DNA from 3 places in the Kitasatospora sp. NPDC049285 genome. Region 2 is predicted to be linked to each of the others. Evidence: riboswitches for the same ligand, from Rfam matches in the RefSeq annotation. Region 2 holds a riboswitch; each other region holds the start of a gene.
The links. A riboswitch is a leader RNA that binds a small molecule or an ion and turns the genes downstream of it on or off. The one in region 2 is predicted to bind cobalamin.
Positions count from the first base shown of each region.

Region 1: another riboswitch for cobalamin. It lies ahead of AB0K51_RS30365 (HoxN/HupN/NixA family nickel/cobalt transporter); the one in region 2 lies ahead of AB0K51_RS31470 (hypothetical protein).
Region 3: another riboswitch for cobalamin. It lies ahead of AB0K51_RS03600 (ribonucleoside-diphosphate reductase subunit alpha); the one in region 2 lies ahead of AB0K51_RS31470 (hypothetical protein).

Region 1 is NZ_JBFAQR010000071.1:7,511-17,074, forward strand. It holds gene aroB (3-dehydroquinate synthase) at 1-1,012, shown strand, start outside; gene aroQ (type II 3-dehydroquinate dehydratase) at 1,009-1,449, shown strand; gene AB0K51_RS30340 (AAA family ATPase) at 1,526-2,371, shown strand; gene AB0K51_RS30345 (SDR family oxidoreductase) at 2,406-3,311, opposite strand; gene AB0K51_RS30350 (helix-turn-helix domain-containing protein) at 3,422-3,988, shown strand; gene AB0K51_RS30355 (DNA-formamidopyrimidine glycosylase family protein) at 4,108-4,914, shown strand; gene AB0K51_RS30360 (DUF6445 family protein) at 4,999-5,691, shown strand; cobalamin riboswitch at 5,805-6,003, shown strand; gene AB0K51_RS30365 (HoxN/HupN/NixA family nickel/cobalt transporter) at 6,034-7,143, shown strand; gene AB0K51_RS30370 (DMT family transporter) at 7,199-8,044, opposite strand; gene AB0K51_RS30375 (helix-turn-helix domain-containing protein) at 8,163-8,738, shown strand; gene AB0K51_RS30380 (type B 50S ribosomal protein L31) at 8,794-9,036, opposite strand; gene rpmG (50S ribosomal protein L33) at 9,071-9,235, opposite strand; gene AB0K51_RS30390 (aminopeptidase P family protein) at 9,368-9,564, shown strand, end outside.
Region 2 is NZ_JBFAQR010000080.1:3,068-12,631, reverse strand. It holds gene AB0K51_RS31475 (hypothetical protein) at 388-1,695, shown strand; gene AB0K51_RS31470 (hypothetical protein) at 2,259-2,582, opposite strand; cobalamin riboswitch at 2,825-2,953, opposite strand; gene AB0K51_RS31465 (hypothetical protein) at 3,138-3,320, shown strand; gene AB0K51_RS31460 (Helicase associated domain protein) at 3,397-6,003, opposite strand; gene AB0K51_RS31455 (tetratricopeptide repeat protein) at 6,097-7,920, opposite strand; gene AB0K51_RS31450 (hypothetical protein) at 8,162-8,320, opposite strand; gene AB0K51_RS31445 (hypothetical protein) at 8,659-8,835, shown strand; gene AB0K51_RS31440 (hypothetical protein) at 9,420-9,564, opposite strand, start outside.
Region 3 is NZ_JBFAQR010000003.1:124,757-134,320, reverse strand. It holds gene AB0K51_RS03605 (ribonucleotide-diphosphate reductase subunit beta) at 1-38, opposite strand, end outside; gene AB0K51_RS03600 (ribonucleoside-diphosphate reductase subunit alpha) at 38-2,452, opposite strand; cobalamin riboswitch at 2,623-2,750, opposite strand; gene AB0K51_RS03595 (GNAT family N-acetyltransferase) at 2,843-3,337, opposite strand; gene AB0K51_RS03590 (helix-turn-helix domain-containing protein) at 3,607-4,578, shown strand; gene AB0K51_RS03585 (histidine phosphatase family protein) at 4,637-5,383, opposite strand; gene mctP (monocarboxylate uptake permease MctP) at 5,546-7,168, opposite strand; gene AB0K51_RS03575 (DUF3311 domain-containing protein) at 7,165-7,464, opposite strand; gene AB0K51_RS03570 (GntR family transcriptional regulator) at 7,758-8,543, opposite strand; gene AB0K51_RS03565 (glycoside hydrolase family 3 N-terminal domain-containing protein) at 8,715-9,564, opposite strand, start outside.

The sequences.
Region 1 (9,564 bases), on a different contig from region 2:
GCTCGGCGAGCTCGCCCCGCTGATCGGCCCGAAGGCCAGGCGGGTCGCGGTGATCCACCCGGAGGCGCTGGAGGCCACCGGCGAGGCGGTCCGCGAGGACCTGGCCGCGCAGGGCTACGAGGCGATCGCCGTGCAGGTGCCGAACGCCGAGGACGCCAAGTCGGCCGAGGTCGCCGCGTACTGCTGGTCGGTGCTCGGCCAGACCGGCTTCACCCGCAGCGACGTGGTGGTCGGCCTCGGCGGCGGCGCCACCACCGACCTGGCGGGCTTCGTCGCCGCGACCTGGCTGCGCGGGGTGCGCTGGATCTCGGTGCCCACCACGCTGCTGGGCATGGTGGACGCCGCGGTCGGCGGCAAGACCGGCATCAACATCGCCGAGGGCAAGAACATGGTCGGCGCCTTCCACCCGCCCGCGGGCGTGCTGGCCGACCTTGGCACCCTGGAGACGCTCGGCAAGCACGACTACGTCTCCGGCCTGGCCGAGGTGATCAAGGCCGGTTTCATCGCCGACCCGGTCATCCTCGACCTGATCGAGCAGGACCCGGAGGCCGCCGCCACCCCGGCCGGCCCGCACACCCTGGAGCTCATCCGGCGGGCCATCCAGGTCAAGGCCGACGTGGTCTCCGGTGACCTCAAGGAGTCCGGCCGCCGGGAGATCCTCAACTACGGCCACACCCTCGGCCACGCCATCGAGCGCAACGAGCGCTACAAGTGGCGGCACGGCGCGGCGATCTCCATCGGCATGGTCTTCGCGGCCGAACTCGGCCGCCTCGCGGGCCGGTTGGACGACGCGACGGCCGACCGGCACCGGACCGTGCTGGCCTCGGTCGGCCTGCCGCTGAGCTACCGCGCCGACGCCTGGCCGAAGCTGCTGGACGCCATGAAGATCGACAAGAAGTCCCGCGGCGACCTGCTGCGCTTCGTGGTCCTGGACGGCCTCGCCAAGACCTCCATCCTGGAGGGCCCCGACCCGTCCCTGCTGGTCGCCGCCTATGCGGAGGTCTCCGGATGACCCGGGTCCTGGTGCTGAACGGCCCGAACCTGGGCCGGCTCGGCTCCCGCGAGCCCGACGTCTACGGCTCCACCTCGTACGCGGGACTGGTCGAGCGCTGCACCGCGCTCGGCCTCGAACTCGGCCTGTCCGTCGAGGTCCGGGAGACCAACTCCGAGGCCGAGATGGTCGGTTGGCTGCACGAGGCGGCGGACGCCAAGACCCCGGTGGTGATCAACCCCGGTGCGTTCACCCACTACTCGTACGCGATGCGGGACGCCGCGGCGCAGCGCACCGCCCCGCTGATCGAGGTGCACATCTCCAACCCGTACACCCGGGAGACCTTCCGGCACACCTCGGTGATCGCCGCGGTCGCCTCCGGCACCATCGCCGGATTCGGCCTGGGTTCCTACGAGTTGGCCCTGCGCGCACTGGCTGACCAGCTCACTTCTCGCTGAGCGGGGCCGGCCGGCCCGGTGGCGGACTTGTGCCCGCCACCGGGCCGACGTGTAGATTCGGCACCGGGAGGTGACGGTGAGCCAGTACGCGGAGGGCCAGTACCCGGGGGGCCAGGTGCCGCCCCGTCCGGCCGTTCCCCCGTTCCCGACGTCCCCTCAACCGCCGTACCCAGCACCGGCGCTGCCGACCGCGCGGCCCGGCGCCACGCAGGCGATCCCGGTGCTCACGCCCGCCGGGCCCCGCCCGGACCGGCCGACCGTCCCGCTCAAGGCGGTCACCGCCGTCCCGGCCGGCGGCACCGGCCACTTCGTCCTCCCGGTCGGCGGCACCGTCCAACTCCCCGCCGCCCCGGCCCTTCCGGCTCCGGTGCCCACCGGCCCGATCGCCGTCCTGCTGATCGGCCCGGCCGGTGCGGGCAAGACCACGGTCGCCCGCTACTGGGCCGAACGCCGCCCCACCCCCACCGCGCACATCAGCCTCGACGACGTCCGCGAATGGGTACAGTCCGGCTTCGCCAACCCGCAGTCCGGCTGGAACACCGCCTCCGAGGCCCAGTACCGGCTGGCCCGCCGCACCTGCGGCTTCGCCTGCCGCAACTACCTCGCCAACGGCATCTCCTGCATCATCGACGACGCCGTCTTCCCCGACCGCCCCGCGATCGGCCTCGGCGGCTGGAAGCGCCACATCGGCCCCGGGATGATCCCCGTCGTCCTGCTCCCCGGCCTCGACCGCGTCCTCACCCGCAACGCCGAACGCGCCGGCAACCGCCGCCTCACCGACGACGAAGTCGCCCGCATCCACGGCCGGATGGCCGGCTGGCGCACCTCCGGCCTCCCCATCATCGACAACTCCGCCCTCACCATCCCCGAAACCGCCGCCGCCCTCGACCAGGCCATCCTCACCCGACTCCGCCACCCCTGACCGCGCGGGCCGACGCCAGCGGGGTGAGGGGTGGTCAGTCCGCCGTCGTGAAGTAGTGCGGCAGCTCCAGGTCGGCGAGCAGGCCCGGGTGTTCGGGCTTCCAGGCGAGCGTTTCGCGGGTGCGGGTCGCGGAGGCGGGGATGTCGCGCGGGACCAGGAAGGACAGGAAGCCGAAGTGGGACTCGGCGGTCTCGTCGGGGATGCGGGCGACGGGGAGGCCGAGCCGGTCGCCGATCGCGGTGGCGAGGTCGCGGAAGGGGATGCCCTGGTCGCCGACGGCGTTCAGGCGGGTGCCGGCGGGGGCCTGTTCGAGGGCGAGGCGGTAGAGGCGGGCGGCGTCCAGGGTGTGGACGGCGGGCCAGCGGTTGGCGCCGTCGCCCAGGTGGCCGGAGACGCCGGTGGCGCGGGCGATCCGGATCAGCACGGGGACGAAGCCGTGGTGGTCGAGCGGGCTGTGCACCACCGGGGGCAGCCGGACGACCGCGGTGCGCACCCCGTCCGCGGCGGCGTCGATCACCGCCTGCTCGGCCTCGCCGCGCGGCGCGCCCGGCACCGCGACGTCCTCGGTGGCGAGCTGACCGGGCAGTGAGCCCACGCCGGTGCCGGAGGTGCCGACCAGGGCCTTTCCGCTGCCCGCCAGGGCGTCCCGCAGGGCGTGCACCACCGTCAGGTCGTCGGCGATCGCGCCCGCGTAGTCGCCGCGGAGCATCGACTCGTGCTTGAACGCCAGGTGGATCACCCCGTCGGCCGCGGCGGCAGCCGCCCGCAGGCCGTCCAGGTCGTCGAGGTCGCCGCGCCGGACCTCCGCGCCGAGCGCGGTGAGCGCCGCGGCGGAGGCGTCGGAGCGGGCCAGGCCGGTGACCCGGTGGCCGGCGGCGAGGAGTTCGGGCAGGAGTGCGGAGCCGAGGTGGCCGCTCGCACCGGTGACGAAGACATGCATGGCCGGAGCCTCCGGAACGTGAGTGAGGGGAACGCGAGGTGATGGGACTTGGTCCCATCGCTACTCTAGCCCAGTGATGGGACCAAGTCCCATCGCGTAGACTTCCGATCATGGCCAGGTGGGAACCGAACGCAGGCGAGCGGCTGGAGCGCGCCGCGCTGGACCTGTTCGTCCAGCAGGGTTACGAGCGCACCACCGTCGCCGAGATCGCCGAGCGCGCGGGCCTGGGCAAGAGCACCTTCTTCCGGCACTTCACCGACAAGCGCGAGGTGCTGTTCGGCGGTGACGTGCTGGGCCGGCTGTTGGCCGAGGCGGTCGCCGCCGCCCCGGCCGGGACCGGCCCGCTGGAGGCGGTCGCCGCCGCGCTGGACGCCGCTGCGACGTACGGCTTCCGCCCGGAGCGGCGGCAGGCCGTCCGCGACCGCCAGCAGGTGATCGCCGCCCACCCGGAGCTGACGGAGCGTGAACTCCTCAAGCGGGCCGGCCTCGTCGCCGCGTTGACCGACGCCCTGCGCGCCCGCGACGTCCCCGCCCCGACCGCCGCTCTGGCCGCCGAACTCGCCTCCCTCGCGCTGCGCACCGCCCTCGCCGAGTGGACCGCCACCGACGACACGGACTTCTCCGCCCTCGCCCGCCGCGCCCTCGCCACCCTCCACGCCGCCGCCGCCGACCTCTGACCGGCCCGCCACCCGGAGCGCGGGTCCAGGAGCCCGGAGCCAGTCGCCCCGGCCGGCCTGTCCGACCCGGCTGGGATGATGGAGTCCTTCAGCCACCCCGATCCAAGGAGTTGACGCCGGTGCCGGAGGGGCACGTCATCCATCGCCTGGCCAGGCAGAACGCCGCGCTGTTCGCCGGCCGACCGGTCGCGGTGTCCAGCCCGCAGGGCCGCTTCGCGGAGGGCGCCGCACTACTGGACGGCCGAGTGCTGGACGAGGCGGAGGCGCACGGGAAGCACCTGTTCCTGGGCTTCGGGGAGTCCTGGCTGCACGTGCACCTGGGCCTGTACGGCGGGTTCACCTTCGGCGGCGGGCCGGCCCCCGTCCCGGTGGGGCAGGTCCGGCTGCGGATCCAGGGCGAGGAGCACTACGCCGACCTGCGCGCCCCCAACACCTGCGAGCTGCTCACCCCGGCCGAGAAGCTGGCGCTGCACCGCCGCCTGGGCCCCGACCCGCTGCGCCCGGACCAGGCCGGCGACGACGCCTGGCGGCGGATCTCGCGCAGCGGCACGACGGTGGCCGCGCTGCTGATGGACCAGAAGGTGCTGGCGGGCGTCGGCAACGTCTACCGCGCCGAGGTGCTGTTCCGGCTCGGCATCAGCCCGCACCGTCCGGGCCGCTCGCTCAGCCGGGCGGAGTGGGAGGCGATCTGGTCGGACCTGGTGGAGCTGATGCACGCGGGTGCCGCCGCGGGCCGGATCGACACCGTCCGCCCGGAGCACACCCCGGAGGCGATGGGCCGCCCGCCGCGGGTGGACGACCACGGCGGCGAGGTGTACGTCTACCGCCGCACCGACCAGCCCTGCCTGGTCTGCGGCACCCCGGTGCGCACGGAGGAACTGGCCGCCCGCAACCTGTTCTGGTGCCCGAGCTGCCAGCGACCCTGACGTGCCGTCGGATCGCCAAGCCTTGACGCAAGGTTGACCGCTTCTTGGGTGAGGGCGCGGGGCGGCGCTCCTATTGTCGGGGCCATGCCTGCTCAACCCTTCCAGGCCCCGCGCCCGACCCCGGCGCTGCCCGTCCTGCCCTACCGCAAGCCCACCAAGGGCCGCGACTACTGGGTACTGGACGACGTGCTGCCCGATCCGGACGCGGTGCGCGCCCGGCACCTGGCGCGCACCGACTGGGAGGAGGGCTACCCGCACAAGCCCGAGGCCTGGCCGGGGCTGCGGGCGATGCCCGGGCTGGAGCCCGAGGAGCTGGCACACGTCGAGAAGCTGGTCCGGGAGACCATCGGGGTGCCGCGGATCTGGGCGCTGGGCGAGGCCGAGGGCGGCACCTTCAACCACAACTGCGTGCAGGTGGTGGGCGCGGGGGAGTGCGAGCCGCGGCCGCACACCGACTCCCGCTCGCTCTGCCGCTACGCCGCGGTGCTGTACCTCAACCCGGGCGTCCCGAAGCGGTGCGGCACCAGCTTCTACCGGCAGAGCCTGCCCGGCGGCCGGCTCGGCGGGAACACCGTGGTCGCCCCGCACAACAACCTGGTGGACGCCCTCGGCACCCGCTTCGTCCCGCCGGACTCCTTCACCGAGGACCTGGCCGTCCCGCACCGCTACAACCGGCTGCTGCTCTACACCGCCAACCTGATGCACACGGCGAGCGAGTACCACGGCGCGACGCTCGACGAGAAGCGGATGACCTGCGTCTTCTTCTGGATGGCCTGACGCTCCGTCACCCCGGCCCGGTGACGCGCCGTCACCGGACCCGCCCGGGCGTGATCTTCGCCACCTGCGGACCCGCACGCCCGTGCGGCCTTGCCGCTGCGGGCGCGTCGGTCCTACGGTGGTCGGGCCGTGGTGTTCGGGAAGCCGGTGCACTGTGCCTCGCCACAGGAGTCCGGAGCGGCCCTCGCCACTGTGATCGGGGAGTCGTCGGCTCCCACCTCGTGCCACTGGCCCCGTCGCGGCCGGGAAGGCCGGGCGCCGGCGCGCAACACCCCGTCAGCCAGGAGACCGGCCACGGCATCTCACGAAGTGATCCACGAGGTGCTGGAGCGTGATCCGCGGATGACCGCGTCCGAACTGACCCTGCCCGAGAACAGTCCGGGCGCCGCGTTGCCGAGCTTCCGCTGGCGGCGCGAGGACACCCTGCGCACGGCGGGGCTGATGGCCGTGATCCTGGCGCTGCACGTGGTGGCCTTCGGCACCCTGTTCTTCCTGGTGGCGCCGCACCGGTACCAGGTCGGCACCCAGGTGTTCGGCGTGGGCCTGGGCGTCACCGCGTACACCCTGGGCATGCGGCACGCCTTCGACGCCGACCACATCGCGGTGATCGACAACACCACCCGCAAGCTGATGGCGGACGGCCGCCGCCCGGTCTCGGTGGGCTTCTGGTTCGCCCTCGGCCACTCCTCGATGGTGGTGCTCATGGCCGGCCTGGTCGCCGGGGGAGCGGCGCTGGCGGGCACGCTGATGGACGACGAGTCGACGACCCATCAGGTGCTGGGCACCATCGGCACCACCGCTTCGGGCGCCTTCCTGTACCTGATCGCCGCGCTCAACCTGGTCGCCCTGCTGGGCATCCTGCGGGTGTTCCGGGCGATGCGGGCCGGCCAGTTCGACGAGGCCGAGCTGGAGAGGCACCTGACGTCGCGCGGCCTGCTGGCCCGGGTGCTGAACCGCGCCACCCGCTCGATCTCCCGTCCGGGCCAGATGTTCCCGGTCGGCATGGTGCTGGGCCTGGGCTTCGACACCGCCACCGAGGTCACCCTGATGGTGATGGCCGGCTCGGGCGCGGCGGCCGGGCTGCCCTGGTACGCGGTGGTCTGCCTGCCGCTGCTGTTCGCCGCCGGGATGAGCCTGTTCGACACCCTGGACGGCACGTTCATGAACTTCGCCTACCAGTGGGCGTTCTCCAACCCGGTCCGCAAGGTGTACTACAACCTGACCATCACGGGCCTGTCGATCGCGGTGGCCTTCCTGATCGGCACCATCGAGCTGGTCGCCGTGCTGCACGACAAGCTGTCGCTCACCGACCCGGTCACCGGGTGGATCGCCGGGCTGAGCCTGGACAACGTGGGCTTCGTGATCGTCGGCCTGTTCGTGGTGGTCTGGGCGGCCGCGATCGGCTACTGGCAGGTCGCCAAGCGCACCCGCGCCTTCGCGAACGCGGGCTGACCGGGCGGGGAGTTGACCGGGCGGGGTGCCTGGCCGGGCAGCGGCTGACGCGGTGTCAGCCCGCCGCCAGGATCAGCGAGCCGGCCACCGCCAGCCCCGCGCCGACCACCTGCACCCGCAGCAGCCGCTCCTTCAGCAGCCCGCGCGCCATCAGCGCCGTCACCACCGGGTAGAGCGAGGCCAGCACGGCCGCGACCGCCACCGAGCCCAGGTGTGAGGCGGCGGCGTACAGCCCGTTCGCGGCCACGTCGGCCACCCCGACCGCGGTCAGCGCGGGCAGCGACCGCCCGGCGGTGCGCAGTTCGAGCGGCTGCCGGCGGGCCGCCGCGGCGAGCATCCCGGCGCCCACCACGGCGTTGGTCACCCGCTGCACCAGCAGGGCGAGCAGCAGCCCGCCGCCGCTGCTGGCGTGCGCGATCAGCGCCAGCACCGCGCCGAAGGTGAGCGCCGCGCCGAGGGTCAGCACCAGCACCTGACGGCTGACCGCGGCCCCGCCGCGCTGCGGACCGCCGGCCAGCGCCACCCCGGCGACCGCGACCAGGATGCCCAGCACCTGGGTCAGGCCCGGCCGCTCGCCGACCGCCAGCCCCACCCCGATCGGCACCGCCACCCCGACCGTGGCCAGCGGCGACACCACGCCCATCGGGCCGAGCGCCAGCGCCCGGTAGAAGGCCAGCAGCGCGACCGGCCCGATCAGGCCGGCCGCCACCGCGTACCAGAGCCCGGGCCCCGCGTCCGCGAAGCCGCCGGTGGCCACCACCGCCACCAGCAGCACGGCGGCGGCCGCGGCCTGCGAGAGCACCACCACCGTCAGCGCGGGCAGCCGCCGGGTGATCGCGCCGCCGCCGTAGTCGGCGACTCCCCAGAGCAGGCTGGCGAGCAGGGCGAGCGCGGCGCTCATGAAGCGCAGCTCCAGGGCAGCATGGTGGACTCCGCAGTACAGTTCGGTGGATCTGTCGTTCCGCCCGAAGCGTAGTTCAGGAGACTGGACTACTCCAACCAGAATATTGGACTCACGCGTGCCGGATCCCGACCTCGTCACCCAGGCCCTCGCCCGCAACCTGAAGCGGCTGCGCACCGAACGCGGCCACACCCTGGACGCGCTGTCCGCCCGTTCCGGCGTCAGCCGCGGCATGGTGGTCCAGATCGAGCAGGGCCGCACCAACCCCTCGGTGGGCACCGTGGTCCGGCTCGCGGACGCGCTCGGCGTCTCGATCGCCCGGCTGCTCGACTACGACGAGACCTCCACCGTGCGGATCGTGCCCGGGGAGGAGGCGGTCCGGCTCTGGTCCGGCCCGTCCGGCGGCCGCGGCGTCCTGCTGAACGGCATCGAGGCCCCCGGTCCGCTCGAACTCTGGGACTGGCTGCTGCAGCCCGGCGAGGCCCACGCGTCCGACCCGCACCCGCCCGGCACCGTCGAGATCGCCCGGGTTGACGAGGGCGTCCTCACCCTCACCCTGGACGGCCGCGACCACGCCATCCCGGCCGGCTCCACCGCCTCCTACGAGGCCGCCACCGCCCACGCCTACGGCAACCACGGCACCGTCCCCTGCCGCCTCACCCTGGTGGTCTCCGTCCCCCCGCCCGGCAAGTGACGCGACGGGGCCCCGGGGTTCGGTGCGAACCCCGGGGCCCCGTTCCGACGGGCCGTCAGCCGCCGTAGCGGCGGCGGTACAGCTCCACCCGGCCGGCGGTGTCCAGCAGCCTGGCCTTCCCGGTGTAGAACGGGTGGCTCGCCGAGGAGGTCTCGACGTCCACCACCGGGTAGCTCCGCCCGTCCGTCCACTCGACCGTCCGCTCGCTCGTCGCGGTGGAGCCGGTCAGGAACGACAGGCCCCCGGTCTTGTCGCGGAAGACCACCGGACGGTACTCGGGGTGCACTCCCTGCTTCATTTCTGCTCCTCCTCCACACTCGCGTACTGGTCGGTCAACGGGTCTCGCGGAACTCCACGTGCCGCCCCGCGACCGGGTCGAACTTCCTCAGCGCCATCCGGTCCGGGTCGTTGCGCCGGTTCTTCCGGGTGACGTAGGTGAAGCCCGTGCCCGCGGTGGACCGGAGCGTCACCACCGGTCGCAGCTCGCTGCGCGCCATCTCGACCTCCTCTGCCTGCGAATCCGGCAACGATTGCCGTTTTCATGAGGCCACAACGCACCCGCCCGCCGCCGCATTCCCTGACGGCGCGCCCGACGGGCGGGCCGTCGCCGGGGTTCGTACGCTCGAGGCATGTCCGACGCGCACGCCGCCCGACGCGAACGCCTCCGCGAGTACTGCAGCGCCTCCGGGGCCGACGCCGCGCTGATCACGCGCGCCGCCAACGTCCGCTACCTCACCGGCTGCCCCCCGGTCGGCGCCGCCCTGCTGCTCACCCGGGAGCGCGCGGTGCTGGCCCTGCCGCAGGACGTGCCGGCGGAGGAGGCCGG
Region 2 (9,564 bases):
AGCCGTTGTGCGGGAGTGCGGACGGTTGCGTGGCGGCTGCGCGGTGCTTGCGGGGCGGTGTTGCGAGGCGTGCGGGACGGGGGCGTCCGTGCCCGGCCCTACCATGGCGATCATGGACACGGATACCTCCGTGCGGAGGAGTGAGGACGGCTCGGGCCGTACGTGCCGGGGGTGCGGCAAGGAGCTGCCGCCGCACACCGGACGGGGCCGGCCGAAGCGGAGCTGCAACCGGGCGTGCGAGTCCAAGGCGTACCGCCGGTCCGTCGCCGAGAAACAGCAGGACGTCCTCGCCGCCGCCCTTGTTCCTCCTCGCGGAGGTAATGACGGGGCGCCGGAGACGGAGCCGGCCCCGGGCGCCGCCAGGAGCTGCTCGACCTCGCCGACTCCGTGCACCGGATCGCCGCCCGGTTCCTGGAGCAGATCGACGCCACCGCCGCCGGGACCAGCGACGACGAGCGCGGCAACACCGCGCTGCGCCGCCTGGAGGACAGCCTCGCCGCCGTCACCGGCCGCATGGTCCGCACCGGTCACGTCGTGCGCTGGGAGATGGTCTACGAGCGCCGCGACCGGACTCCGGCCGCCCAGGTGCCCGGCCGGGAGCAGGCGCCCGCCACCCCGGCCGCACCCGCCCTTGCTCCTCCGCGCGGAGGTAATGGCGACGGCGGCACCGACGCCGCCGACGGCCGAATAGCTCCGCGAGGAGGTGACGGGCCCGCCGTCCCGCGCTCGCCCGCCGAGCGGCCGCATCGGCCCGCCGAACCGGTCGGCGGCCTGCCCGCCGGAGCCGGCCTCACTCCTCCGCGCGGAGGTAATCAGGCCGGCGGCAGCGCGACCCCGATACCTCCGCGCGGAGAAACAAGGCCCGCGGCGGCCGTCTCCCCGACCGCCCGGCAGCCGATCAGCACCCTCGTCCCGCCGGCCCGGCGAGGACTGGGCCCGCACACCTACGCCACCGAGCCGACCGAGCTCGGCGACGGCTGGGAGATGCGCGGCCGGGACGACCAGGAGCACCTGGCGATCGTCGTCCGCGACGGCTGGACGGTCGGCTGGACCGAGTACGGCATCCCCGGCACCGAAGGCTGGCTCGCCGTGGTCGGGGCCACCCGCCACGTCGTCGACGACCAGGGCCAACCCCTCCCGCACCCCACCGCCCGGCACGCCGCCGCCACCCGCCTGTTGCTGCCCGTCGTGCCGGACGTCCTGGACGCCCTCTACCGGCTGGAGGAACCGCTGCTGCTGACGCTGCGCCCGAACCCGTTCGTCTCCGGCGACGAGGGCGTGCCCATCCCGGGCGCGCCGATCGAGGACGTCGCCGCCGCGTACTACCGGGTGCTGGACGCGCTGCCGGAGGGCACGCCGGAGCTGGTGGACGAGAGGGAGGACTACCTGCCCGGGGTACCGGTGCTGGCCGGCGCCGACGGCCGCGAGCTCGTGCACCTGGTCGAGGTCGAGGTCGCCACCGCCGACCTTGCACTGCTCGGCGCGTTCGCCGACGCCCTGCAGCGCGCCGGCGGGCCCCGGCCGGGCCGCGAGTTCGAGGCCCTGGAGTCCGTCCTCGCCGACCTGGCCGATGACAGGGACGGTCAGTGGTGGATCCCCGGTGCGGACGAAACCGCCGTCGCGGCCTGGGCCCGACAGGCACTCTCCCCGGTCCTCCAGCAGCCCCTGAACGACCCGAGCGGCAGCCGACCGTGAGACGCTGACCGCCCTCGTCCGCCGCGCCCACGGCCAGGCCCGCATCGACCTCGACCAGCACGAGGAAGGCGCCCTGCTGCGCCTGGTCCTCGCGGCGGTCCGCGCCTCTACTGAGGACCCACACGACTCCGCGTTGGCGGTGTTCGCCGCTGGAGGGCGCTGACCGGCGGCGCGTTGTACGCCGTCCACTCCTGGCCCACAAGCCGCGGAAGCCGACCCTGCCGACCAGGCCAACGCGCCCGAACCAACAACAGGTGATCCGTGGCTGCCGTCACTGGCAACGCAGTTCGAAGAGCTTGACACCACAGGCCGACGACAGCTTCACTGTCCGCCGCTGTTAGACTCCAAATACCGTGATGCCGATGACACGGTTGGCCAGCGCATGCGCGGGTTGTGTACGGCGCGCGGAGTTGAGGAATCAGGAACAGGAACACGGCGCGCAGAAACGCCGCAGGGCCGCCCCCATCTCCATGAGTACGGCCCTACGACGCTCGCCAAGTGGGCATCACCTACCTTCGGTGGTTCTCCGTCACGTAGCCGCCGGAAGCTGCAACTTCCTTGGGCTACTGCTTGATCCGAGTCGGGTCGGTGCACGGGTTGCTGCCCGTGGCCGACCCGACCGCCGCCTCCGAGGAGGCTTCAACGCGATGCTGCGCCTGGTACGACTCGCACCGGGTGATCGTCACCAGGTCGGCCGTCGTGGCCTGCAACTCGTTGGTCGCCTGCACCAACACGATCGTCGCCCACACCAACGCCACGGTGGTGACCGCGTTGACGAAGGTGGTGGAGGTGAGCAGGTTGGTGCTGCGGATCAACTTGTCGTCGGGAGAACCCTGCTGACGCGTCATCGGAGTCGGCCCGGAGTCCGGGTTCGTCTTAGCGCCCATACAGGACTGCTCCATTCAATTGTTTTTGCGCACTCCAGGTTGGGCGACGGCACGGTGGTGCGCGCTGCCGCACCGCCGCTTGGAGCGGTACCACGGCACCCGGCGAACCGGGAGGAGCCGCCGGCGAGGGCAGCACTCGGCCTGGCACCGGCGGACCGGCACCCGCGGTCAGGAGGAAGCGGGCCCGCAGAAACGGGCACGTCTGAAGGCCGCACAGGCTGTTGCACTGCCACACCGGAGATTCCGGGTGGCACACCGTCGGCAGGTCCTCGGACTCCTCGGGCAACTCGCCCGATCACCGTTGCGGGGCAGTTCCGGACTCGAACCGGATTCCCCTGCGTCGACAGCGAGTCGAGCATACATGTAGTGACGGCCCGAGCTGGAAGCACCAGATGTAGTAGCGCGCCCCCTGTTCAGCCTAACGAGCCTCTGACCAGCCAAAACTGAAACGGCACCAGCTGACGGCGTGTTCGATCAGGCCGTTCGGTTCACCCCAAGAGGGGTCTCTGACCAGCGCAGACCGGCTCTGTCGAGCTGCTGCGCGACGCCGAGCCGGTGGTGAAGGTCGAGCTGCTGCGCGACGCCGAGCCGGTGGTGAAGGTCGAGCTGCTGCGCGACGCCTGCAGCCCGTCGGTCGAGATCTGGCAGGCCGAACAGCTGCTGCTGTTCGGCCGCCGCCGGGGCAGTCTTGATGCACCAGTCGTGGCTGATCCGCCAATCGAGGGTGGCCTCCCATAGCTCCGGGAGGAGGTGATCGCTGTGGCAGTCGATGCCCCCACAGCTCACCCTCGCCCACTACGTCCTCCATCCCGTTTCACGCCCACTCCACGCCGTGCTCGGCAAGCTGCGCGAGCTGACCCGCGGTCAGCTTCTCTCGCCGGCTCTTGGTGTTCGTCAGCCACGCCCCCAGGCCCACGTCGACCATCTGCACCTGGTCCTCTCCACCCGGCCCGGTCGACACCAGTTCCAGCCGCTCGCGGTGGGTGCGCCTCGGCCGCGCATGGCCCTCCCGCTGCACGAACTGGGCGAGCGCCGCGACCCCGTGGGCGAACCGGTCGGCCTGCGAGATCCGGGGCCGCGCCGCCGCCCGCTCCGCCTTCACCGCCGCAGCAGCCACCAGCTCGGGCTCCGCCTCGATCCCGATCGCCGCGAGCAGCTCCTGCTGCTCCTCCACCAGCCCCGGGTGGCCGGCCCGTTGCGCCAGCACCCACCGCCCGAGCTGCTCCCCCTCGAACACCGTGGACTCGGGCAGGTGTGCCCAGTCCACCTCGCCGTCCCACTCCAGCCACCAGGCCCGGGCCGCGGCGTAGGCGCGCTGCCAGGTGATCGGCCAGGCCGGGCACCACCACGGGTCGATCTCCTCCAACGCCCGCCGCCGCTCCGGTGAGAGGGCCCCCGGCTCGCCCGCCGGCACCTCCGCCGCGGTACGCAGCGACACCAACCAGGTGCCGAGCTGGTAGCCGCCGATCGACGCCCGCGCCGGCGCCGCCAACGACCCCCCGTGCTCGGCCGCCCACACCCGCGCCCACGACAACCCGGCCTCGAACCGGGCGTCGGACACCGACCACACCATCCCCATGCCGTCGAGCTGCTCCACCCGGTAGTCCGGCAGGTCGCCGTTCGCCCGGTCGGAACGCCTGTCCGACAACCACTTGCCCAGCGGATAGTTCCCCTGCTCACCAACCATCTGCGCATACGGGACGTCGAGCGATCCGTGTTCCTCGAACCACTTCTGACAATGCCCGATCGCCTCCCGCCAATACGCGTTCTCACCCGTCAGCACCCGCGTGGCCACGAACAGGGCGAGGACGTCCGCACTCACCTCGCTCTGGAACCGCACCGGCAGGGTGAACGCCCCCGCCACACCACCACCCGCGCCCCCTTCAGCGCCCTCACCAGGCGCGGAAGCCCACTCCGCGCTGCGCCCGTGAGTCCGGCGACCGCCGTTCTGCGGCACCGCGAGGGCCTCGACCACCCGCGCGTCGTGACTGCGCAGCGCCGCCAAGATGCGAACGAGCGGGCCATAGCTGTCCGACTCCAGAATGTCTCCGGGTTCCTCGCCCTCGCGCAGGAAGACCGGCACGATGATCCGCGCCAACTTCCCCTCGCCGGGCTTCATGCGCAGCGCTCGGCCGACGGCCTGGACGATATCGACCATGCTTCCCCGGCCCTGGAGAAGAATGGAGTCACATCCCGGCAGATCAACGCCCTCGCCGAGGACCCGGCAATTCGCCATCACCCGATACGTCAGACCGTCGTCCGCCGCGGTCCTCCCGAAATCGCTCAGGATGTCCTTCCGGTAGTCCACCGGATGCTCCCCGGACAGCCACTGCGACCACACCTCCGCCGGGTATGCCCCGGGGTTTTCGAGATGGAGGCGCTCGGCGGTCTGGTTCAAGGTCTCGGAGAAGTACTGGGCCTCCAGCGTCCGGGTGTGAAAGGTGATGGTGCGCTCCAGGCCGAGCTCGGCCGCGGTCTTCAACAGGCCGGCCTGGATCGCGGCGATCCGCTCCACCGGCACCGCGTCCTGCGACCCGTCCTTCGCCTCACCGGCACCCGGCCCCCACGGCACCGGCTGCTGCCTCGCGGCTTTGCGGTCGGAGAGCGGGTCGCGCAGCTCCAGCACCACGATCTCGAACGGCGCCAGCAGCTCCTTGTCGACGGCCTCCGCCAGCCCCAGCGTGAACACCTGACGCCCGAACAGACGCTGATCGTCCATCGAGACGGCCAACTCCTCCGTCAACGGCTGATACGCCCCCTCACGGCCCCTCACACGACTCTTCGGCGGCATCCAGATCCGCGGCGTCGCCGTCATGTACAACCGCCGCGCGGCCGGGATCTCGCTCTGGTGGTGCACCAGCGTCCAGCGCTTCTCCGCCGAACCCGACGAGCGGTGCGCCTCGTCACAGACCATCAGGTCCACCGCCGCCAGCGCCTCGCCCTTCACCTCCGCCCACGCCGCATACGCGTCCGCGACGGCCCCCGCCGACGCGTACGTCGCGAACAGCGTCAACGGGCCCCGCCGCTCCGCCATCCACCGGCCGATCACCAGCGGGTGCGTGGACGCCGGCATCCCGGACGGCAGCTCCGAGTCCACCAGCGAGCACACCGCCGCCACCGCCCCCTTGCGGCCGGCCTCCCGCCACGACGCCGCCATCTGCACCAGCAGATCCAGCGTCGGCACCACCACCAACACCGCCCCGTGCGGCGCCAGCCGCTGCGCGGCCACCGCCCCCACGAACGACTTCCCGGTCCCCGTGGCCATCTGCACCGTCACCCGCAGACCGCCAGGGGTGACCTGACCCGGACGGAGCGTCAGCCCTCGCACGACCGCCGCGACCGCCTCCTCCTGATGCGCCCGCAACCGCACCGGCCCCAACTCCCGGCCCCGCACCAGCTCACCCACCACCGCGATCGTCACCCCGCCACGCTACGCGCCCGCTACCGCCCCGATCACCGCACAGCCAACCGGAGCCGCGCCGGCGCCGGGACTGCACCCGGCCCTGGTAGCTGCTCAGGCCCCTCCACCCCGCCCCGCCTGCCGGTATGAGGCGGCGAGGTTGGCGTGGGCGGTGAGGGTGTCGGGGTGCTGGTCGCCGAGGACGCGTTCGCGGTCGGCGAGCACCCGCTCCAGCAGGGCGATGGCCTCCGCGGTACGGCCCGCATCCGCGTAAGAGATAGCGAGGTTGGCGTGGGCGGTGAGGGTGTCGGGGTGCTGGTCGCCGAGGAGGCGTTCGCGGTCGGCGACCACCCGCTCCTCGATGGCGATGGCCTCTTCAGGTCGGCCCGCCTGAAGGTAGGAGCTGGAGAGGTTGTGGCGGGCAGTGAGGGTGTCGGGGTGTTTGTCGCCGAGGACGCGTTCGGCATCGGCGATGAGGCCGTGCCAGTGGTCGACGGCAGCGGTGTAGAGACCGGCGTCGTTCAGGCTGGCGCCGGCCTTGTAGAGGACCGGGTGGCCGGCGGGCTGCCAGAGGAGGTCGCCTGCGTGGGCAGCCAGGGTGTCGGTGTTTGCGCGCAGGACCGCAGTGAGGTCGGATGCGGTGTGGTTCTGCTGTGGCCAAATCTCCACAAGGGCGTCAGCGGTCGCACGGACGGCTGCGGGGTGGTCGGCCTGGGGGGTGGTTTCGCGGGCGGCGCGGGCGGTGAGGGCGTGTACCCGCGCCCGGCGGTGGCCGTCGCGGGTGTCGCTGGTAAGCAGGCCGTACTGGTGGAGCAGGCGTAACACGGCCAGGGCCTGGCCGGGGGCGACCGAGGCTGGTTCGGGGGCCGCCGCGGCGCGTGGTGTTCGGTGGTTGGCGAGGTGCGCGGCGACGGCGGTGGTGGTCCAGAGCTGGTGGGGGTGGCCGGCGGGGTCGAGGAGGGCTGCGAGGCGGATCGCGGGAATGGCGAGGCCGACGGGTTCGCGGAGTTGGGCGGCTTCGAGGGCGAGTAGCAGGGAGGCCGTGACCTGTCGGCCGTAGCCGTCGCCGTCCGCGCCCGCGGGCATGAGGGCGTCCAGACGCTGGGCCTCGTCGCGGTCGGTGAACCGGCGGAGGTACACGCCGCTCGTGATGTCTTCGTTGATCATGTAGGCGGCGGCGTGGGCCAACGCGAGCGGCAGCAGGCCGAGCGCCTCGACCAGGTCGCCGGCGCGGTCGTCGAGGAGGTGGTCCGTCCCGGCCTCGGCGAGGCGCTCGCGGAGGTAGTCGAGGGCTTCGTCCTCCGTGTAGAGGCCGATGTCGATGAGTGCGCGGCCGGCGCCGGACAGGTATGCGCCGCGGCGGCGGGTGGTGGCCAGGACCCGGCCGCTTCCGCCGTCGGCGGGTGGGCGGGGCCACCAAGGGTTGGTGCCTTCGAGGTCGGTGAGGTCGTCGAGGACGACCAGCCAGGTCCGGTTGGTGACGGACAGCCAGGCCAGGAACGCGTGCGCGTCGGCCTCGGCGTCCTCGCCGCCCGTGTTCGGTGCCCCGACCTTCTGGGCGGCCTGGGCGTAGGCGGTGGTGATCCGGGAGGTCTCGGCGGCGTCCACCCACACCAGCACGTCCACGCCCTCCGCGTGGGCACGGTGGGCGTAGGAGGCGGCGAGCTGGGACTTGCCGACGCCTCCGCCGCCGGACAGCACCTGGGTGAGGACCACGGTGCCATGCCGCTCCCGGGCCCGGTCGATGGTCGCCTGCAGTTCCTCGCGGACCTGGAACGCGGACGCGAGTGGCGGCACCACTCCCACTCGGACCGGCTGCCGCACCGGCACCGCGGTCGGCAGCGGGTAGTTGTTGTTGATCGTCACCGGTCCGTGGATGTTGCCCGTCGCGACCGAGCCGTTGTCCGCCGAGATCGTGGCGTCCCCGACGACCCGCACACCGGGAACAGGACCCGGGACCGGTCCGGCCGGATCGCCACCGCGCTGTCCGTGGCCGGTTCCTGACGGGGTGTCAGGCCTGTGCTCGTCCTGCCCGCCCCACCCTGCCGAGCTGTCGGTAGCCACCCGTGTCCCCACCCCCGCACGCCGCGGACACCCCAACCCGTCCGCCCTGTCGATGGAGCGTAGCGCCGGCCTACTGCAGCCGGTGCCCGATCCGCCGCACCTACAGGAACCAGACCTACGCCACCGAGATGCCGCTACCAGTCGCCGTCCCGAACGCCGTGTAGCCGGTCTCGGCGACCTCCGTGTCGGAGACCAGCCCGCCGGTGTCCGGGTCCGCGAACGCCTCGGGGTAGCGGATCGGCGTCCAGGTGTCCTCGCCGATCGTGCTGACCATCGGCAGCCTTGCCCCGCCGCAGCCTCACCGCCGCGATCACCGGGCGGGCCAGCGGGGTGCCGAGGGTGGCCAGGATCGGGTGCAGCGTGCGCACGCCCTTGAACCGGCCGACCTCGGCGCCCTGCTCGGCGCGCCCGTAGACACAGCGGTGGGTGGGGTCGATGTCCACGAGCGCCACCCTGCCCAGCCGGGCAGCAGCGGGCTGTCTCGCGTGAGACGGGCGAGGAAGTCCCGGTGCACCGCGTGGAGTTGGCGGTTGTGCCCGTGCGTGAACGTACGCAGGAAAGTGCCCAGCGTGGAAGCGCGCGCACCCCGCCGAACAGCCGGCCCATCGCGCCGTGCCGCAGCCGATCGGTGTCGTGGACGGAGTCGGCCCCGGCGCACACGCCATACGCGACGAGTACGCCGAGCGTTACATGGGGCGCCTGGTCGCGGGCGCCGGAACGGCACGCCTGCGCGAGGTCCGCGGCGAACGGGCCCGCTGCCTGCGCCGCCTGGTCCTCCGTTACGCCTGAGTCGGCCGGCCGCCCGGCTCGCCGTGACGCGGGCGCGGCCCCGCCACCGGCCCTACGGCGAGCCGGGCGACTCTCGTTTAGCTGCTCGCTTGGGTGCTCGTTTAGCTGCTCGTCTACCCACTCGTTTGGCTGCTCGTTTAGCGTTCGGACCGATCCAGCGGAGGCACGCATCGCCGCAGCTCAGACCAAGTTTCCGGAGAACTCACCGGGCCGACATACCTCTCCTGGGCCCCGGCCTGCTCTGTGGGTGGGATGGGTGGTGGTGGGTGGGGCCGGGTCGGTCTCCGGGACGGGCCGCTCACCGGCGCTCGGCCTCTTCTCCTGCGACCGCCTGGCGGCGGCCGCGGCGGTGGTGGTGAAAGCCGGCGGCACGGCCGAGCAGCAGGTGTCGGACGACGTCAGAACGTCAGTGGGTCGCGACGTGAGATGTCAGTGATCGGCGATCTGAGGCACGAGAAGTGACGGTCACGAGGACCAGCCGTGCGGCAACACGCTCCTCGGGTCTACCTGGCGCTCGCCTATGCGGGGACAGTCCCCCAGGGGGTGCTCAAAAGGGCCATCGCCGAGGGGCGAGAGGCACAGGCTCAGTGCAAGTCGCAGGAGGCCATGCAGCCGGACGGGCCGGGCGGGTCCTTCGCGGTCCCCCCCAAGAGCATCAGGCCAAGCACGATCACCGCCAGCACCACGGCCATCACCGTTCCCGATACGTCGCGTCCGCCATTCGGTCCG
Region 3 (9,564 bases), on a different contig from region 2:
AAGCCCGGGTCGAGCAGCATCTTCGTGTCGTCGGACATTACTGGCAGGCCTCGCAGGACTCGGGGTTCTCCAGGGAGCAGGCGATGGCGTCCTGCTCCTCCTGGCTGAGGGTCGGGGCGGCCACCGGCACGGGGGCGGCGGCGCGGGCGGCTCCGGAGGCGGCCTGGGCGATCCGGGTCGCGGGGCGGGAGCGCAGGTAGTAGGTGGTCTTGAGACCGACCTTCCAGGCGTAGGAGTACATCGAGGAGAGCTTGCCGATGGTCGGCGCCGCCATGAACAGGTTCAGCGACTGGCTCTGGTCGATGTACGGCTGGCGGGCGGCGGCCAGGTCGATCAGCGCGCGCTGGGGCAGCTCCCACGCCGTGCGGTAGAGCGAACGGACCTCCTGCGGCAGCCAGTTGAACTCCTGGATGGAGCCGTTGGCGTCGCGCAGCGCGTCCCGGGTCTGCTGGTCCCAGACGCCGAGGTCCTTCAGCTCGCGCACCAGGTACGGGTTGACCTGGAGGAACTCGCCGGACAGCGTCTCGCGCTTGAACAGGTTGGAGACCTGCGGCTCGATGCACTCGTAGACGCCGGCGATCGAGGCGATGGTCGCGGTCGGCGCGATGGCGAGCAGCAGCGAGTTGCGCAGGCCGACGGCGGCGATCCGGGCGCGCAGCGCGTCCCAGCGCTCGGTCCACTGCGGGGCGGCCGCACCGAAGTGGTCGATGTGCAGCTGGCCGCGGGCGGCGCGGGTCTCCTCGTACGCCTCGTGCCGGCCGAACTGCTCGGCCAGGTCGGCGGAGCGCTCGTAGGCGGTGAGCATGATGCGCTCGGCGATCAGGGTGGAGAGGGTCTTCGCCTCGGCGGAGTCGAAGTCGATCCGCAGCTTGAAGAAGACGTCCTGCAGGCCCATCACGCCCAGGCCCACCGGGCGCCAGCGGGAGTTGGACGCCCCGGCCTCGGTGGTCGGGTAGAAGTTGATGTCGATCACGCGGTCGAGGAAGGTCACCGCGGTGCGGACGGTGGCGTCCAGGCGCTCCCAGTCCATCGCGCTCGTGAGGTCGTCGACCGAGGCGCCCGGGGCGACGTGCGCGCCCAGGTTGACCGAGCCGAGGTTGCAGACCGCGGTCTCGGAGTCGTCGGTGACCTCCAGGATCTCGGTGCACAGGTTCGAGGAGTGCACCACGCGGCCCGGCAGCGCGGTCTGGTTGGCGGCCCGGTTGGAGGCGTCCTTGAAGGTCATCCAGCCGTTGCCGGTCTGCGCCAGGGTGCGCATCATCCGGGCGTACAGGGTCTGCGCGGGGATGGTGCGCACGGCCTTGCCGGCCAGCTCGGCCTTGCGGTACGCCTCGTCGAAGTCGGCGCCCCACAGGTCGACCAGCTCGGGCACGTCGGCGGGGGAGAACAGCGACCAGTCCTGGTTGGCGTTCACCCGGCGCATGAACTCGTCCGGGATCCAGTGCGCCAGGTTCAGGTTGTGGGTGCGCCGCGCCTCCTCGCCGGTGTTGTCGCGCAGCTCCAGGAACTCCTCGATGTCGGCGTGCCAGGTCTCCAGGTAGACGCAGGCCGCGCCCTTGCGCCGGCCGCCCTGGTTGACCGCCGCCACGGAGGAGTCCAGGGTGCGCAGGAACGGCACGATGCCGTTGGACTGCCCGTTGGTGCCGCGGATCAGCGAGCCGCGGGAGCGGATCCGGGAGTAGGACAGGCCGATGCCGCCGGCGTGCTTGGACAGCCGGGCGATCTGCGCGTAGCGGTTGTAGATCGAGTCCAGGTTGTCCAGCGGCGAGTCCAGCAGGTAGCAGGAGGACATCTGCGGGTGCCGGGTGCCGGAGTTGAACAGCGTCGGGGAGGACGTCAGGTACTCCAGCCGGCTCATCAGCCGGTACAGCTCGGCCACCTCGTGCACCGAGCGCTCGTCGGTGCCGACCGCGAGGCCCGCCGCCACGCGGAGCAGGAAGTGCTGCGGGGTCTCGACCACCTTGCGGGTGATCGGGTGGCGCAGCAGGTAGCGGGACTGGACGGTGCGCAGGCCGAAGTACTCGAAGCGGTCGTCGCCCTGAGGGTCGATCAGCGCGTCGAAGAGCGCGGCGTGCTCGGCGACGTAGGCGGCGGTGGCGTCGCCGATCAGGCCCTCGGCGTGGCCGACGGCGACCGAGTCGGAGAACGCGGTGACGCCCTGGGTGCGGGCCTCGTCACGGATCTCCAGGGCGAGCAGGCGGGCGGCCAGCTTCGAGTACTGGGGGTCCTCGGCGATCATCGACGCGGCGGCCTCCACGGCCAGCCCGCGCAGCTCGGCGAAGTCCGAGCCGGCATGGCGGCCGCGCAGTGCGGCGGCGGCGACGTGGCCGGGGTCCACCTGGGGGAGATCGGTGCTGCGGTCGGTGAGCAGCCGAAGCAGCGCCGCACCGGGATCGGTGAAGGTGTCGGCGGAACCCTGGGACGGCAGGGTGACTGAGGCGGCGACGGTCAAGGCGCACTCTCTCCTGTGGCGGCGGTCGGACGTGGCACGGTTGTCCGGATCCGCGCGTGCGGCAGGGGAGGACGGCACGCCGAAAACGCGTAACGGCGCGCGAAAGACCCACCCCCGGCCCGCCCGCGAGACCGGACGGCAAAGCAGTGCTGCATGGCGTCTGCGGGGATGCCGTGTCGCACACCGTCGGCAGGTCCTCGGACTGCGCGGGCGTCGCTGCAGCCCGCTCACCGTTGCGGGGCAGTCCCGGACTCGCACCGGGTTCCCCTGCGTTGACAGCGAGAGTGAGCATACATGTAGTGGCGGCTGGAGCTGGAAGCACCAGATGTAGTAGCGCGTGTCGTGTCGGCCCGTCCGCGCGTAGACAACAGGACGGATGCGAAGCGCCCGTCAGAACCGGATCGTGTAGACCATCAGCTGAAGGCCGGGCATCGGCTGCCAGTCCCGGGCGGGGGTGCGGACGAAGCCCAGCGCCTCGTAGATCCGGTGCGCGGCGGTCATCGCGGGCCGGGTGGAGAACGCCATTCCGGCCAGGCCCAGCTCCCGGCTGCGCTCCATCGCGGCGGCCACCAGGGCCCGGCCGACGCCGCGGCCGCGGGCCGCCGCGCCGACCGCCAGCATCCGGATCTCGCCCTCGTGCGGCTCGGCGATGTCCGCCCACTCGGTGCCGCCGGCGGCGAAGGTCACACAGCCGAGGACCTGCCCCGACGCGTCGACCGCGACCAGGAGTTCGGCCTCCCGGTCGCGGCGCGCGGCGTCCCTCAGCAGGTGGACGTACGGGGAATCGGAGCGGGTGTGGCCGTCGCCGACGAAGGCCTCGACGCTGACCGCGCCGGCGCCTTCGAGGTCCTCGGCGAGGGCGCGGCGGATGATCGGGGGCTGCATTCGGACAGTGTGCCGGAGCGGATCCGGCGCGGGTCGGCGAGGTCCGGGTCGACGGGATAGCCGGTGGGGCGGTGGCGGTTGTCCCGGCCGTGCCTGGTGGTCCGGTCCAGGTCGCGGCCGACCAGGACGCCGAGGAGTCCGAAACTGCCGAGGAGGCCCAGCAGGGCGAGCGCGGTGGTCATGGGTCCACTCTCCGCTCCGGGCGCACCGCGTACGAGTGGCAGGAAAGCCTGCTTGCCTCGAAATCCTGCCACTGCCATCCTGGACCCATGCTGAGCAACGTCGCGGTGATCGTGCTGGAGGAGGTCCACCCCTTCGAACTGGGCGTGGCCTGCGAGGTGTTCGGCCTGGACCGGAGCGAGGAGGGCCTGCCGGTCTACGACTTCGCGCTGGTCGGCGACCGCCCCGGCCCGATGCGCACGCACGCCGGGTTCAGCATCGACGTGCCGCACGGCCCCGAGCGGATCGCCGAGGCCGACCTGGTGATCGCCACCGCCACCGGCATCCGCGACCACTACCCCGAGGAGCTGTGCGAGGCGCTGCGCGCCGCGCTGGCCCGCGGCGCGCACCTGCTGTCGATCTGCTCCGGCAGCTTCCTGCTCGGCGCGGCCGGCCTGCTCGACGGCCGGCGCTCCACCACCCACTGGCGGTATGCGGACCTGATGGCCGAGCGCTTCCCGCTGACCACCGTCGAACCGGACGTGCTGTACGTCGACGACGACCCCGTGATCACCTCGGCGGGCACCGCGGCCGGCATCGACGCCTGCCTGCACCTGGTGCGCAAGGTGCAGGGCGCCGAGGTGGCCCGCGGCATCGCCCGCCGGATGGTGGTCGCCCCGCACCGGGACGGCGGGCAGGCCCAGTTCATCAACCGCCCGCTGCCGGAGGGCGAGGGCGACTCCCTCGGCGGGGTGCTGGAGTGGATGCGCCGCCACCTGGAGGAGGAGACCAGCGTCGAGCGGCTCGCCCAGCTCGCCCACATGTCGCCGCGCACCTTCGCCCGCCGCTTCCAGCAGGAGACCGGCACCACCCCGCACCGCTGGCTGATCGGGCAGCGGGTGCTGTTCGCCCAGCGGCTGCTGGAGTCCACCGACGAGAGCGTGGACGCCGTCGCCGCGCGCTGCGGCTTCGGCAACGCCGCCACCCTGCGCCACCACTTCGGCCGCCGGCTCGGCACCACCCCGCAGGCCTACCGGCGGGCCTTCGGCCACCCCCGGCCGGCCGTGAGCCCGGCGGCCTGAGCCCCGCCCCGACGGCCCGCACGCCGTCCCGGGGCCCTCCCGCGGCCCTGACGGCGCGTCAGGACAGGTGGCCGGTCTGGTTCCAGGACTGCGGGCGCAGCCGCCCGTCGCGGGCCCGCCAGACGCTGGTCGAGCAGTTGGCGACCGGGTCGAGGGCCAGCAGCTGCTCCTCGCCGAGCCGGTCCAGCACGTGGCGCATCATCAGCACCGTGCAGTCGTGCGCCACCACCAGCACCGGCCGACCGGCCTCCTCCTCGGCCAGGTCGCGCAGCAGCGAGCGCACCCGCAGCGCCACGTCCAGCCAGGACTCGCCGCCCGGCGGGCGGTAGTACAGCTCGCCCATCCGGCGGCGGCGCTCGGCCTCCGCGGGGTGGTCACGCTCGATCGCGGCCTTGGTGAGCATCTCCAGCACCCCGAGTTCGCGGTCGCGCAGCCGCTCGTCGTAGCGCACCGGCAGGCCGACCGGGACGGCGCCCATGCCGGAGGCCTGGGCGAGCGCGATTCTGGCGGTCTCGGCGGTGCGCAGGTACGGCGAGCACCACAGCGAGCGGGGGCGGTCGGCGGGCGGCAGGTCGGCCCACCAGCGGCCCAGGTCGTGGGCCTGGGCCTGGCCGCGCAGCGACAGCGGGATGTCGGCGTCCCGGGAGGTGATCGGGACGGACAGCGCGCCGGTGGCGTCGGCGTGCCGGAACTCCACGTTGGCCGTCGACTCGCCGTGCCGGGTGGCGATCAGCACCGAGGGCAGCCGCGGCCGGCCGTCCGGCTGGCTGCGATGCCCGTTGCGTACCGTGGTGAGGTCGGTCATGCGTGGCTCCCCGTGGTCGGTGCGGTGGTCGTAGGTTGTCTCTCCCGGTCTCTCCGTTGGACGGCTCGTCATAACAGATGATCGCGCCGTCACCCCAGTCTCGGCTGAGGCAACGGCGCGATCACGGGGCGCACGGGCGCGGCTATGCGCGCCCCCGGCGCGTCAGTGCGCCACCACGGGCTGCGGGGCACGCTCCACGGACTCGTCGCCCGCCTCGGCGGAGTAGTCGGCCGGGGAGGTCTCGTCGGCGCCCTCCGGGGCCTTCAGGGCCCGCAGGAGGAGCGTCAGGACCACCGCCACCGCCAGGTTCAGCACGAACGCGGTCAGGCCGATGTAGCCGATCTTCCCGATCACCGGGATCTGCGAGCTGTTGCCGCCGAAGTGCTTGGTGGCCTTGGAGGAGATCCCGTACGCCACCCAGGTTCCGTAGACCATGCCGACCGCCCAGCCCGCCAGCAGCGCCCAGCGGTGGAACCACCGGGTGAACAGGCCCGCCACCAGCGACACCGCGGTCTGCAGGATCCACAGGCCGCCCAGCAACTGCAGGTTGATCGCCGCCTGCTTGTCCATCACCAGCACGAAGGCCAGCGCGCCGACCTTCACCAGCAGCGAGGCGATCTTCGCCACCCGGGTCTCGTCCGCCGCGGTGGCGTCCGGCTTCAGGAAGTCCTTGTAGACGTTGCGGGTGAACAGGTTCGCCGCCGCGATCGACATGATCGCGGCCGGCACCAGCGCGCCGATCCCGATCGCCGCGAACGCCACGCCGGTGAACCAGCTCGGGAACATGTCCGCGAACAGCTGCGGCACCGCCAGCTGCGCGTTGTAGCCCTTGACGCCCTTGCCCACGCCCGCCGCGATCGCCATGAAGCCCAGCAGCGCCAGCAGGCCCAGCATCAGCGAGTACGCCGGCATGATCGCCATGTTCCGGCGCACCGTGTTGCGGGACTTCGACGCCAGCACGCCGGTCACCGAGTGCGGGTACATGAACAGCGCCAGCGCCGAGCCGAACGCCAGCGTCGCGTACGTCCACTGCCCGGCCGGTCCGACCACCAGCGACCCGATCGGCTTGCCGGTGTCCGGGTTGACCGTCGAGAACTTCTGCGCCGCGGTGTCGAAGATGTGCCCGTAGCCGCCCAGCTTCATCGGCAGGTAGATCACCGCCACGATGATCACCACGTAGATCAGGGTGTCCTTGACGAAGGCGATCAGCGCCGGCGCCCGCAGCCCCGAGGAGTACGTGTACGCGGCCAGCACGCCGAACGCCAGGAACAGCGGCAGGTCCTTCATGAACCAGTTGCCGCTGCCGCCGACGCCCAGCGTGTCCAGCACCGCCTGGATGCCGACCAGCTGCAGCGCCACGTACGGCATGGTGGCCAGGATGCCGGTCAGCGCCACCGCCAACGACAGCCCGCGCGAGCCGTACCGGCCGCGCACGAAGTCCGCCGGGGTCACGTAGCCGTGCACCCGGGAGACCGACCACAGCCGCGGCAGGAACAGGAACACCAGCGGGTACGCGATGATCGTGTACGGCACCGCGAAGAAGCCCGCCGCGCCGGTGGCGTAGATCGCGGCCGGCACCGCGATGAACGTGTACGCGGTGTACAGGTCGCCGCCGAGCAGGAACCAGGTGATCCAGGTGCCGAAGCTGCGCCCGCCCAGGCCCCACTCGTGCAGGTGCTGCGCGTCGTCCGCGCGGCGCCAGCGGGAGGCCAGGAAGCCCATCACGGTGACCACCGCGAAGAACAGCAGGAAGACCGTCAGCGCGGTCCAGTCGACGTGCTTCACGACAGTTCACCGCCCTCGGACTGGGCGGGCAGCGCGAACGCCGTGGAGGCGGCCCGGCGGGCCGCCTCGTCCCGGCGGATCAGCAGGTAGGCGGCGCCGGTGAACACCGCCGACACCGGCACCCACAGCAGCTGGTACCAGTAGAAGAACGGGATCCCGCCGAGCTCGGGCGCGGTCTTGGTGTACGACGGCACCCACAGCATCGCGACGATCGGCACCAGCAGGCTCAACCCCGCCAGCACCCTGGCGGGGGACACCGCGGGCAGGGCGCCCGCGGCTGGCAGTTCAGACGACATGGAGCGGCTCCGGGATGACGAGGAGTCACCTCACTGGCGCCGCAGCGCACATCGCTGTACGCCCGCCGAGCAGCACCCTCGGTGATCGAAAGGTCCACGTGAGGGTAGGGCAAGCACGTGACGCGTGTCACTACCCTGTCAACACGTGGACGTCCGACTACTCCGGTCGCCGCAGGCGCGTGATGCTATTCGGGTCGCTGGAGCCTGGTGATGCTGTGTCCACCGGGCCGGCCGACGACTTATTCGGGTCGCTGCAGCCTGGTGATGCTGTGTCCACCGGGCCGGCCGACGACTTATTCGGGTCGCTGCAGCCTGGTGATGAACTTGTACCGGTCGCCGCGGTAGATCGAGCGCACCCACTCCACCGGCGCGCCGTCCGCGTCGAAGGAGTGCCGGGACAGCTGCAGCATCGGCAGGCCCAGGTCGGAGCCGAGCAGGCCGGCCTCGCGCGGGTTGGCCAGGGTGGTCTCGATGGTCTCCTCGGCCTCCGCCACCACCACGCCGTAGACCTCGCGCAGCGCGGTGTACAGCGAGTTGTGCTTGGCCAGGTTGCGCCGCAGCGCGGGGAAGCGCTTCGCGGACAGGTGCGCCACCTCGATCGCCATCGGGTCGCCGTTGGCCAGGCGCAGCCGCTCGATCCGTAGCACCCGGCCGCCGGGCTTGATGTCCAGCAGCGGGGCGAGCCGGTCGTCGGCGCTGATGTACGCGACCTCCACCAGCCGGGAGGTCGGCTCCAGGCCCTGGGCGCGCATGTCCTCGGTGTACGAGGTCAGCTGCAGCGCCTGCGCGACCTTCGGCTTGGCCACGAAGGTGCCCTTGCCCTGGATCCGCTCCAGCCGGCCCTCGACGACCAGCTCCTGCAGCGCCTGCCGGACGGTGGTGCGCGAGGTGTCGAACTGGGCCGCCAGCGCCCGCTCCGGCGGCACCGGGGTGCCGGCCGGCTGGGTCTCGGTCAGCTGCAGCAGGTGCCGCTTCAGCCCGTAGTACTTCGGCACCCGGGCGGTGGCGGTCGCGGGGCCCGACTGCGCCGGCACCGTGGAGCCCTCGGCGAGCGCCGCCGTATCCCTGTCGCCACTCATGGCCGCTCTCACTCCTCGCTGCGGTGGCCCCTTAACAGGCCCCTAAATCCTATGTAACAGCACATGGTTGCACGCGCGGGCGAGCGAGCGTGAGCTCCCTCGGGCAAATCCGCGAACGCAGCGGGCCCGCAGCGGGGGGTGAACCGTCCGCTCCGGGCCCGCGGAGGTCGTTCAGACCGCCTTGGCCGCGCCGACCGACAGGCCGGCCAGCGCCTCCGCCGCGGCGATCGAGCAGACCCGCGATCCGCCGTAGGTGGCGAGCGTGGTGACGCCGCGGGCGGCGAACAGCTCGGCCACGCCGTGCGCGGTGCCGAGCTCGACGACCACCGCGTCCGGCCGGGCCTCGACCAGCGCGAGGGCGGCCCGGCGCATCCAGCCGTGCCGGTGGACGTCGCGGACGACCAGCACCAGCGGGCGGCCGATCGCGGCGCCGAGCAGCGGGTCGGTGTCGATCACGGCGTCCTCGGCGGCGACCGCGACGTGCAGCAGGCCGGAGCCCTCGGTCACGGTGGCGGGCGGGGAGACCCGGGTCGAGGTGGTGCCGGGGACCAGCTCGGCCAGCGGCGAGGCCACGCCCCACGGGGTCTCGTCGCCGGCCGCGATGTTCGCGCCGGCGGAGAACTCGACCACGTGCGGGACGCCGCCGAGCGGGCGCAGCTCGCCGGTGACCCGCAGCGCCCGGCGGGCGGCGGTCAGGCCGACGCCGACCTCGCCGGTCTGGCCGATCAGCGACTGCCGCACCCCGGCGGACCAGCGGGCCACCGTCCGGTTGCGCTCGGCGGCCTCGTGCAGCCGGTCGGCGGAGAGCCGGCCCTCGCGGACCGCCCAGACCAGGGCGTCGCGCAGGTAGACGAAGGCGGCCTCGTCGTGCAGGCCGCCGCCGACGCAGATGGTGTCGGCGCCGGCCGCGACGGCCCGCACCGAGCCGGCCGCCACGCCGTGGGTGCCGGAGATGGCGCCCATCTCGATGCCGTCGGTGACGATCAGCCCGTCGAAGCCGAGCTCCTCGCGCAGCAGGCCG